One region of the Acidovorax sp. GW835-FHT14B10 genome, then DNA from elsewhere that is predicted to be linked to it. Evidence: predicted binding sites of a transcription regulator. Region 1 holds the regulator's gene; each other region holds the start of a gene.
What was found. The regulator FNR, encoded in region 1, switches genes on or off when oxygen is low (the NO sensors DNR and NnrR bind a similar motif). The targets are predictions, from matches to a motif close to TTGATNNNNATCAA.

Region 1 (3,271 bases):
GTCGCAAATCTGGCGACATGTCTTGCGTCCTCGCGTGCTCATCTACACCGCGGTTCTGGTGGCTTTGTGCGTGGGCATGCTGGCGAGCCTGACCACGCGTACCCCCCTGAAGGTGGACATCGTGCGTGACCGTGCCGCCTTGTCCCGCATTGTTGCGGGAGGCAAGCTTGAAAATGTCTATCGACTGCAGATCATGAATGCCACAGAGGCTGCGCAGCGCTACCGCATTACTGCGAGCGGGCTGGATGGCATGGAAGTGGCGTCAGAGCAGGAGGTTGACATTGGTGCCGCAGAATCCCGTTGGGTAGCGGTGCGGCTGCAGATCCCGTATGGATCTGCGGCCCCTGGTTCCCATGCGATTCATTTCGACATATCTGCACTGGAAAGCAGCGGCAAGGTGAGTGAGAAATCCATATTCCTGGTGCCACGCTGAGTCAATTGAATGAAGGTCACGCTGGGCGCTGCATGGCGTCTTGTGGTCTGTATGCTGATACCTGAGGAGTTTTCATGCCAACCAGCCCCGTTATTACTCCCGAACCCCGGCCATGGTGGAAGTTTGGGCATGTCTGGCTGGTGATTGCCGGACCGGTCATTGTGGTGATTGCCGGCTTCATTACGTTGTGGCTTGCCATGAGTCGGCCGGACCCCGTCGTCGAGGAGGACTATTACCGCAAGGGGATGGAGATCAACCAGACGCTGGCACAGCCAGAGAAAAGCTTGGCCCCTGCGCTCAAGGGCCGCAACCATGCGGCAACACCTGCCGTAGATCAGCCTCGCTGAACCAGAGTCCAACTGGTCGCATGCACACGCCCTCCGCAACCCCAAGGAAACACACGATGTGGACACAACGCCTGATGTGGATTGCCTGGCCCGCTTTTCTGGTGGCCGGGATCCTGGAAATGCTGGTTTTCGCCATGGTGGATCCACAGGATCTTCATTGGTTCGGTCAACCATTGACACTGTCTCGCCAGGGGGTCTATACCCTTGCGTTCTTTGCGTTCTGGACCATTACCATGGCTGCCAGCGCGCTGACGACGCTGCTCTCCATGTCCCCCTTTGAACTCAACCGCTGCCCCGTGCCTCCGGATGCTCGACCGGGCGATTGTCGCAAGGCATCGTCATGCCCGTGACGGTTAAATACCTGAACAGCGATCAGTGACAAGCCTGCTGGTTGTTGACAATGCGCTTGAGTGCATCGGTGTCCAGAATGCGGACATGGCGTTGTTTGACTTCCACCGTGCCATCTTCCACAAACTTCGAGAACGTGCGGCTGACCGTCTCCAGCTTGAGTCCAAGGTAGCTGCCGATCTCTTCCCGTGTCATTCGCAATACCAGTTCGGACTGCGAGAACCCACGGGCATGCAGGCGTTGCACCAGGTTGAGCAGGAACGCAGCCAGGCGCTCTTCTGCGCGCATGCTGCCCAGCAAAAGCATCACGCCGTGTTCACGAACGATTTCCCGGCTCATGATCTTGTGAACGTGGTGTTGCAGCGCCGTGACTTCGCGCGATAGTTCTTCGATGCGATCAAAGGGCATGACACACACTTCGGCATCTTCGAGGGCGACTGCGTCACAGGTGTGATGGTCGTTGACGATGCCATCGAGTCCAATGATTTCACCCGCCATCTGAAAGCCTGTGACCTGGTCGCGCCCATCTTCGGTAGCGACGCAGGTCTTGAAAAACCCGGTGCGAATGGCATAGAGAGAAGTAAACGACTCTCCATTGCGAAAGAGAGTACCTCCCCGCTTGATTTTTCGCCGCACTGCCACGATATCGTCAATGCGTTGCAACTGCTGCTCGTTCAGGCCTACGGGCATGCACAGTTCTCGCAGGTTACAGTTGGAGCAGGCGACTTTGATGGATTGCGGGTTCATGGGCACTGGGACCTGGACAGGTCAGGGTAATTGGCTTGTATCTGCTGGGACTCCATTGTCCCGCAGTGCACGCGTGGTGGCTGACTTGAATCAAATTGTCCCTCCTGTGCCCATTCGTCTTCTTGATTAAAGTCAAGGACGTGGATCAAAGGGTACGGCACAGTATCAATGCACGCAAGGATATTTTCCCATGACCTCTGTTACCCCAGAACTTCTGCGCCGTTTTGACATACCAGGACCGCGCTATACCTCCTACCCCACGGCTGACCGGTTTGTGGAGGCTTTTGGGCAAGAGGACTATGTCTTGGCGCTGTCACAGCGCCGGCTTGGCGCTACGGCCATGGCACTGCCTCTGTCGCTGTATGTCCACATTCCGTTTTGCGAATCGTTGTGCTACTACTGTGCCTGCAACAAGATCATCACCAAGCACCATGACCGTGCCGACGTGTATTTGCGCTACCTCAGCCGCGAGATTGATCTGCACACGGCCCACTGCGGCACCGGACAGGTGGTCAGCCAGTTGCACCTCGGGGGCGGCACGCCGACCTTCCTTTCGGATGACGGACTGCGCCAGCTCATGGCAACGCTGCGGCGCAGTTTCACCTTTGCGCCGGGTGGTGAGTATTCCATCGAGGTGGATCCTCGCACGGTCACTTCGGATCGGCTGGCGGTGCTGGCGGAACTGGGCTTCAATCGATTGAGCTTCGGTGTGCAGGATTTTGATGCCGAGGTTCAGAAGGCGGTGCACCGCATTCAGCCCGCAGAGCAGGTGTTTGCGCTGGTGGAAGCGTCTCGTGCGCTGGGCTTTGAGTCGGTCAATGTGGATTTGATTTACGGGCTGCCGCGCCAGACCCCCGAGTCGTTTGATCGCACGCTGGCACAGGTGGCCCAATTGCGCCCCGACCGAATCGCTTTGTATGCCTACGCCCATTTGCCCGATCGTTTCAAGCCGCAGCGGCGCATCATCTCGACAGAATTGCCCGCTGCATCAGCCAAGGTGACCATGCTTTCGCGTTCGCTGGACGCCTTTATTGATGCCGGTTACGTCTATGTAGGCATGGACCACTTTGCCTTGCCTACGGATGCGTTGGCGGTCGCCAAGCGGCAGGGGCGCCTGCACCGCAATTTTCAGGGCTACAGCACCCAGCCCGACTGCGATCTCATCGGCCTGGGCGTATCCGCGATCGGCCGGGTGGGCGCGACCTACAGCCAGAACGCCAAGTCGCTGGAGGAGTACTACGACCATCTGGATCAGGGGCGGTTGCCCGTGGTGCGAGGGTTGGCGCTGAATCGTGATGACCTGGTGCGCAGGGCCGTCATCATGGCGCTGATGTGCCAGGGGGAGGTCTTGTTTGAGCCCATGGATCAAGCTTGGCTCATTGATTTTCGGAGGTAT
Region 2 (3,271 bases), on a different contig from region 1:
AGGTCAAGGCCCTGGTCGACGAAGCCATGCGCCTGCATGGCCGGCTGGACGTGGTGGTGAACAACGCCGGCTGGACGCACCGCAACCGCCCCATGCTGGAAGTGAGCGAGGACGAGTTCGACAAGGTCTATGCCATCAACGTCAAGAGCATCTACCTCTCGGCCATCCACGCCGTGCCCGCAATGCGGCTGGGCGGCGGCGGCAGTTTCATCAACATTGCCTCCACGGCGGGCCTGCGCCCCCGTCCGGGCCTGACCTGGTACAACGGCTCCAAGGGCGCCGTCATCACCACCAGCAAGTCGATGGCCGCCGAGCTGGGCCCCGACAACATCCGCGTGAACTGCATCAACCCCGTGTTCAATCCCGACACGGGCCTGGCCGCCGAGTTTGCGGGCGGCCCGGTGGACGAAGCACGCCGCGCCAAGTTTCTGACCACCATTCCGCTGGGCCGCTTTTCCACGGCGCTCGATGTGGCCAACGCCGCGCTGTACCTGGCCAGCGACGAGGCCGCCTTCATCAGCGGCGTGTGCATCGAGGTGGATGGGGCGCGCTGCGTGTAGCGGCACACCACAGCCCCCACCCCGGACGGCGCTGCCGGCAAGCCCCTGGCTACAGCACCTCGCGGAAGGCGGCTTCGTACAGGCCGGTGAGCCGGTCCATCACGCTCAGCAGGCGTTCGCTGGTGGTGGCCACCGCGCTCAGCCCCTGCTCGTCGGCGGGCCGGCGCAGGGCCGCCTCAAAAAACACCCACTGCGGGGCCGCCAGTTCCAGCTCGCCACGAATGGCGGGCGTGGAGACCGGTGCGGCCATCAGGGTCTGCATGGCCTGCCGGAAATCGGCGGCGTCTGCCGCCAGTTGCGCGTGCACCAGCTTGGTGTCCGCCTTGGCGGCCACCAGAAAATAGTTCTTGGCTAGGCGCTGCGACAGCATGCGCTGGCGCCCGGCCAGGTTCACCAGCCGCACACTGGCCACCCGTGCCATCTTTTCGATGGACTCGGTCACCGCCTGGGCCACCAGCAACGTACGGTCGGACTGCTCGGACACCGCCGCCACGGCCGCCCGCGACGTGGGCGCCGCTGTCAACTGGTCGAGCAGTGCAAACTGCTTTTGCACCTCGTCCAGCTGCCGCGCCACTTCGGCGGGCCACTGGCCCGACTGCAGCCCGCGCGCCAGCTCGCCAGATCCCTGCTGCACCCTTTTGCGCGCATGGCCCAGCACGTCCCTGGCAGCCTCGGGCAGCACCTGCAAATACTGCTGGCAATACGCCTTGGCCATGCGCTGCGACAGTGCCCTAAACCATCCCGCATGGTTGATGGCCCCCGACAGTGCCATTTGCGCCTGGGCCCCACCGGCCCAGGTGGGCAGCAGGATGCCTGCCGCCACCCACTGCACGGCCACCCGGCGCTGGCAGGGAAGCGCTTGCGCAATCGACCTCGCATTCGTCATGTCATTTCCTTGAAACTTTGTGTGCAGCGATTGTTGTGACGCACCACCTGCGACCCCTGCGCCATGTCAAGCAACTGCCATTCGCCGGACATTGGCGGGATGAACCCGCGTTGACCCGCTCCATTGACCTCCGTCAACCTCGCCAGCAGGGGCATGCCATCAATTGCGGGGCCGATACGGCAGAATCACCCCATGTCTGAACGTGTGATTCCTCTGGTGGACCAACGCATCGCCGCCCTGGCGGCCAGGGTGCCCGCGCAGGCCGCCGCCCCCACCGGCCTGCTGACCGACACCCGGGGCCGTCCGCTGCGCGACCTGCGCATCAGCGTGACCGACCGCTGCAACTTCCGCTGCAACTACTGCATGCCCAAGGAAGTGTTCGACAAGGACCATGCCTACCTGCCGCACAACGCGCTGCTGAGCTTTGAGGAGATCACGCGGCTGGCGCGGCTGTTTCTGGCCCACGGTGTGCGCAAGATCCGCCTGACCGGGGGCGAGCCCCTGCTGCGCAAGAACCTCGAAGAACTGGTGGCCCAGCTGGCCCGGCTGCGCACGGTGGACGGCACCGCGCCCGACCTCACGCTCACCACCAACGGCTCGCTGCTGGCCCGCAAGGCGCGGGCCCTCAAGGATGCGGGACTGAACCGCGTGACCGTGAGCCTCGACGGCCTGGACGACGCGGTGTTCCGCCGCATGAACGATGTGGATTTTCCGGTGGCCGATGTGCTGGCCGGCATCGAGGCGGCGCACGCGGCGGGGCTGTCGCAGATCAAGGTGAACATGGTGGTCAAGCGCGGCACCAATGACCACGAAATCCTGCCCATGGCGCGCCACTTTCGCGGCACGGGCACCACGCTGCGCTTCATCGAATACATGGACGTGGGCGCCACCAACGGCTGGCGCATGGACGAGGTGCTGCCGTCCGCCGAACTGATCGGGCGCCTGCGCGCAGAGTTGCCGCTGGTGCAGCTCAGCCCCACCAGCCCCGGCGAAACCGCCGAGCGCTGGGGCTACGCCAACGCTGCAGGCCAGCACGACCCGACCCTGGGCGAAGTGGGCGTGATCAGCAGCGTGACCCAGGCCTTCTGCGGCGACTGCAACCGCGCGCGCCTCTCCACCGAAGGCCGGCTGTACCTGTGCCTTTTTGCCACCCAGGGCTACGACCTGCGCAGCCTGCTGCGCGGCGGCGCCAGCGACGAGGCCATTGCATCGGCCATCGCGCCCATCTGGCAGCAGCGCACCGACCGGTATTCGGAGCTGCGCAGCAGCCTGCCGGCCGACACCACGCAGGGCGCGCGCCGGGTGGAGATGAGCTACATCGGCGGATGAGATGAAACCATCCCCGGAGCGACTTCGCCGCTTCCCCCCACTCTCTTGCGCTGCGCGCGGGCAGGGAGACACAGCCCTCGCTGCGGGGCGGCCCTTGCTGGGTTGCCCTGGCCTGGGCCGCGCTCACTGAATCGGCAACGACCATCAAAGACATGATTGAAACGAAAGACATCACCGGCCTCGTGCTGGCCGGCGGTCGCGGCTCCCGCATGGGCGGCGTCGACAAGGGCCTGCAGAATTTTCGCGGCCTGCCGCTGGCACTGCACACGCTGATGCGCCTGCAGATGCAGGTGGGGGCCACCATGGTCAATGCCAACCGCAACCTGGCCGCCTACGAGGCCTTTGGCGCACCCGTATGGCCCGACGTGATTGCCGACTATGCCGGCCCGCTGGCGGGCTTTCTGACCGGGCTGGAGCGCTGCGAAACCCCGTGGCTGCTCACCGTGCCCTGCGACACCCCGCTGTTTCCCCTGGACCTGGCCGCGCGGCTGGCGGC
Region 3 (3,271 bases), on a different contig from region 1:
CGCGCCCAGGCGATCCCAGAAGGCGCGAGCCTCTTTGCTCAGGTTGAAAGTGGGATCGGTGCCCCAGGCCAGGATGGCAAAGTTCAGGCCGATCACGTCATCCAGGCGCACGGTTTCCCCGGTTTCGGTGGTCACGCGCGGCTGGATGAACATGCGGCCTACGGGCGTCTCCAGCGGCACCTCAAAGCCATTGAGAAGGCGGCCCAGGGGCGATTCCTTCTTCTCGGCCATCAGGCCCAGAAGGCGGCCCAGCGGGTGGTCGCCCGAGCGGTTGAGCAAACCTCCCAGGATGGATTGGCTCTCGCCTTTTTCGGGCAACACCACCACGCCGCGCTCGTAGCGGGGCATGGGCTTGAAGCGCATTTCTGCAAAGTACTGCTTGACCGGCGGCACGGCGTTGAGAGCCAGCATCACGGTGTCGCGAACCTTGGCGGCGGTGTGGCTTTCGGGGGCGAAGATGTCGCCAGCCACCTCGGACAGGTGGATCATCGAGCGGGCGTGGTCACGGCGCTCGTCGCCATAGGTGTCCAGCAGGGCGTCGCCGGCGAGGCCCTTGGCAACCCAGGCGAGTTTCCATGCGAGGTTGCTGGCATCGCGCATGCCGCTGTTGTAGCCCTGGCCCTGCCACACCGGCATGATGTGTGCAGCGTCACCGGCCAGCAGCACCCGGTCCACGCGGAAGGTGGAGGCCAGGCGGGCGTTGTGGGTGTAGACGCGCTTGCGGATGTAATCCACACTGTCCGGATCGGCGACGACCTTGCGCATGAGCTTGGCCAGGTTCTCGGGCTTGGAGAGTTCTTCTTCGGTCTCTCCGGGCATCACCATGAATTCAAAGCGGCGTATGCCGTGCGGAAGTGCCGCCGAAACGTAAGGGCGCTCGGGGTCGCAATGCATGTCAATGTGGGGCGTTCCCAGCGGGTCGTTGCGTACATCGACCACAATCCACTGGTTGGGCTTGGTGCGGCCTTCAAATGGCACGTTGAGTGCGCGGCGGATGAAGCTGTTGCCGCCGTCGCATGCCACCACATAGCGTGCGCGCAAGGTGCGCGGTTGGCCCTTGCTGTCTTCGAGCGTGAGCGTGACGCCCTCGGCGTCCTGAGTGATGTCGGTGACCGACTGCTCAAACAGAACCCGTGTGTCTTTGAAGCGCTGCAGGCCCCGGTACAGGATTTCATCCACCTGTGGCTGAATGAACGCATTGCGGCGCGACCAGCCGAACTCGTCGGTGCGCGGTTCGATGGATGCGAAGCACTTGCCGCTGGCAGTAAAAAAGCGCATCCAGTGGTCAGGTGTGATGTGCGCCTGCACCTGGTCCACCAGGCCCGCAGTCTGCAGCGTGCGCAAGGACTCGTCGTCGATTCCGATTGCGCGCGGGTAGTCGATGATCTTGTCGAGCTTTTCGATCAACAGCGAAGGTACGCCGGCCACGCCGAGCGTGTTGGCAATGGTCAGGCCGACGGGGCCTGCACCGACGATGATGACGTCGACATCGAATTCGGCGGTTGTCTTGTGGACTTTCGTGGCCATGGGCCTTGCTCCTGTGGATGTAACGGTTGAAACACACGGGACCTGAAGCCCGGTGGCTTGCGTCATGAACGCAGGGGACGGCTAGCGCAAGTTGAAGCGATTGTGTTTGCGCTAGATCAAAGCGTAAACTGCGTGCACCTGGTGCACCCAAATACTGGGGTTATCCCTTGTTTTGCATGGTGTGCCCCGTTTTTCGCCGCCAACCATCGTTTTGGAGATCGATCCATGCCGCAACACAGGCCTGTGGCCGTTGAATCCCAATACAAAGATGTGCGCAGCCTGGCGCGTGGGCTGGATGTGCTCAAGGCACTCAACAGCGCCTCGGGCGGCATGGCCACAACGACTGAATTGGCCGAGGTCTGCGGCATGCATCGCACCACCGTCAAGCGGCTGCTGGAAACCTTGCGCACCGAGGGTTTTGTGCGACGCGGTGAACGTGAAGGGCAGTACTACCTCACGTTTGAGGTGCGTCGCCTTAGCGAGGGATTTGAGGACGAGGCATGGGTGGAGCAGGTTGCAGCGCCGTTGATGCGCGCCTCGGTGCGCAAGCTGCTGTGGCCCTGCGATCTGGGCACGATGGAGTCAGGCTTCATGGTGGTGCGCGAGTCAACCCACCGATTCAGCGCGCTGTCGCAGCACCGCGCCATGATCGGCGAGAAGATGCCGGTGTTTGTGACGGCGCTGGGGCGGGCCTATCTTGCGGCATGCTCGGAGGAGCAGCGCGAGGCCCTGCTGTCGATGCTTGGCCAGCGCGATGACTGGATCGGAGTGATGGCAAGGGACCGGGCTGCGGTAGCCGAGGCAGTGCGCGAAACGCAGCAGCGGGGTTATGCCTACAACGATGGCGAGTGGGTTCGCGAGCAGCACTTTGCGGCGGTGGCTGTGCCGCTGCGCAGCGGAGAGCGTCTGCTCGGTGTGCTCAACATGGTGTTCCCGAAAGCCGCCGTGGCGCCTGCAGAACTGCAAATGCGCTTTGTGCCGGCGCTGGGGGCACTGGCGGCGCATATTGGCAAGTCCAGCCGCGCGTGGCTGGAATGAGCGACGATGTCAGGAAAATGATCTGCTGGCAATTGACTTGACGATCGAAGCCAGTGGCAAGGTGAAGGGTAGAAAAGGCGACTGCAGCAAGCCTCTCCGTCAGGGAGCATTTGTGCCGAGCTATCGCGTTTACTGTTTCACAGACTAGTGTGGTGAGTTAGAAGTTCGCAGACAAAACCTCTCAATGCTGGCGAGGATGTCATCGGCGGTCTTGGACCAAACGAAAGGCTTCGGCTTGGCGTTATTGATGTCGAGGTACTCCCGGATCGCCTGCTCAAGTTGTCGTGTGGAGCGATGTGTGCCGCGGCGAATGCAGCGTTGCGTGAGCGTTGCGAACCAGCGCTCAACCTGATTGAGCCATGACGCCGAGGTCGGCGTGAAGTGCACGTGAATGCGCGGATGACGGGCCAGCCATGATCTGATCGACGCCGTCTTGTGTGTGCCGTAGTTGTCCATGACCAGGTGGATATCCAGCACCGCTGGCACTCTGGCTTCAACGGTTCGTAGGAACTGCAGGAATTCGCTGCTGCGGTGGCGACGGTGCATCTCGCCGATGACCGCTCCCGTGGCGATATCCAGGGCTGCAAACAGCGTGGTCGTACCATGACGCTCGTAGTCATGGGTGTGCCGCTCGGCAATGCCGGGCGCAAGGGGCAGCAAGGGCTGCGTGCGATCAAGCGCCTGGATCTGACTCTTCTCGTCCACG

Region 2: a site for FNR is predicted at 1,570-1,583, ahead of AC1Q5S_RS08795 (type IV pili methyl-accepting chemotaxis transducer N-terminal domain-containing protein). Genes of this name have one in related genera too.
Region 3: a site for FNR is predicted at 1,634-1,647, ahead of mhpA (bifunctional 3-(3-hydroxy-phenyl)propionate/3-hydroxycinnamic acid hydroxylase MhpA). Genes of this name have one in related genera too.

What each region holds. Positions count from the first base shown of each region.
Region 1 covers NZ_JBXAGC010000006.1:73,075-76,345, reverse strand. The annotation lists gene ccoG (cytochrome c oxidase accessory protein CcoG) at 1-433, shown strand, start outside; gene AC1Q5S_RS06710 (FixH family protein) at 508-780, shown strand; gene AC1Q5S_RS06705 (hypothetical protein) at 837-1,130, shown strand; gene fnr (fumarate/nitrate reduction transcriptional regulator Fnr) at 1,153-1,875, opposite strand; gene hemN (oxygen-independent coproporphyrinogen III oxidase) at 2,066-3,271, shown strand, end outside.
Region 2 covers NZ_JBXAGC010000009.1:24,805-28,075, forward strand. The annotation lists gene AC1Q5S_RS08790 (SDR family oxidoreductase) at 1-560, shown strand, start outside; gene AC1Q5S_RS08795 (type IV pili methyl-accepting chemotaxis transducer N-terminal domain-containing protein) at 610-1,446, opposite strand; gene moaA (GTP 3',8-cyclase MoaA) at 1,639-2,775, shown strand; gene mobA (molybdenum cofactor guanylyltransferase MobA) at 2,928-3,271, shown strand, end outside.
Region 3 covers NZ_JBXAGC010000021.1:15,460-18,730, forward strand. The annotation lists gene mhpA (bifunctional 3-(3-hydroxy-phenyl)propionate/3-hydroxycinnamic acid hydroxylase MhpA) at 1-1,527, opposite strand, end outside; gene AC1Q5S_RS15750 (DNA-binding transcriptional regulator) at 1,753-2,565, shown strand; partial or broken gene AC1Q5S_RS15755 (IS630 family transposase) at 2,710-3,271, opposite strand, start outside.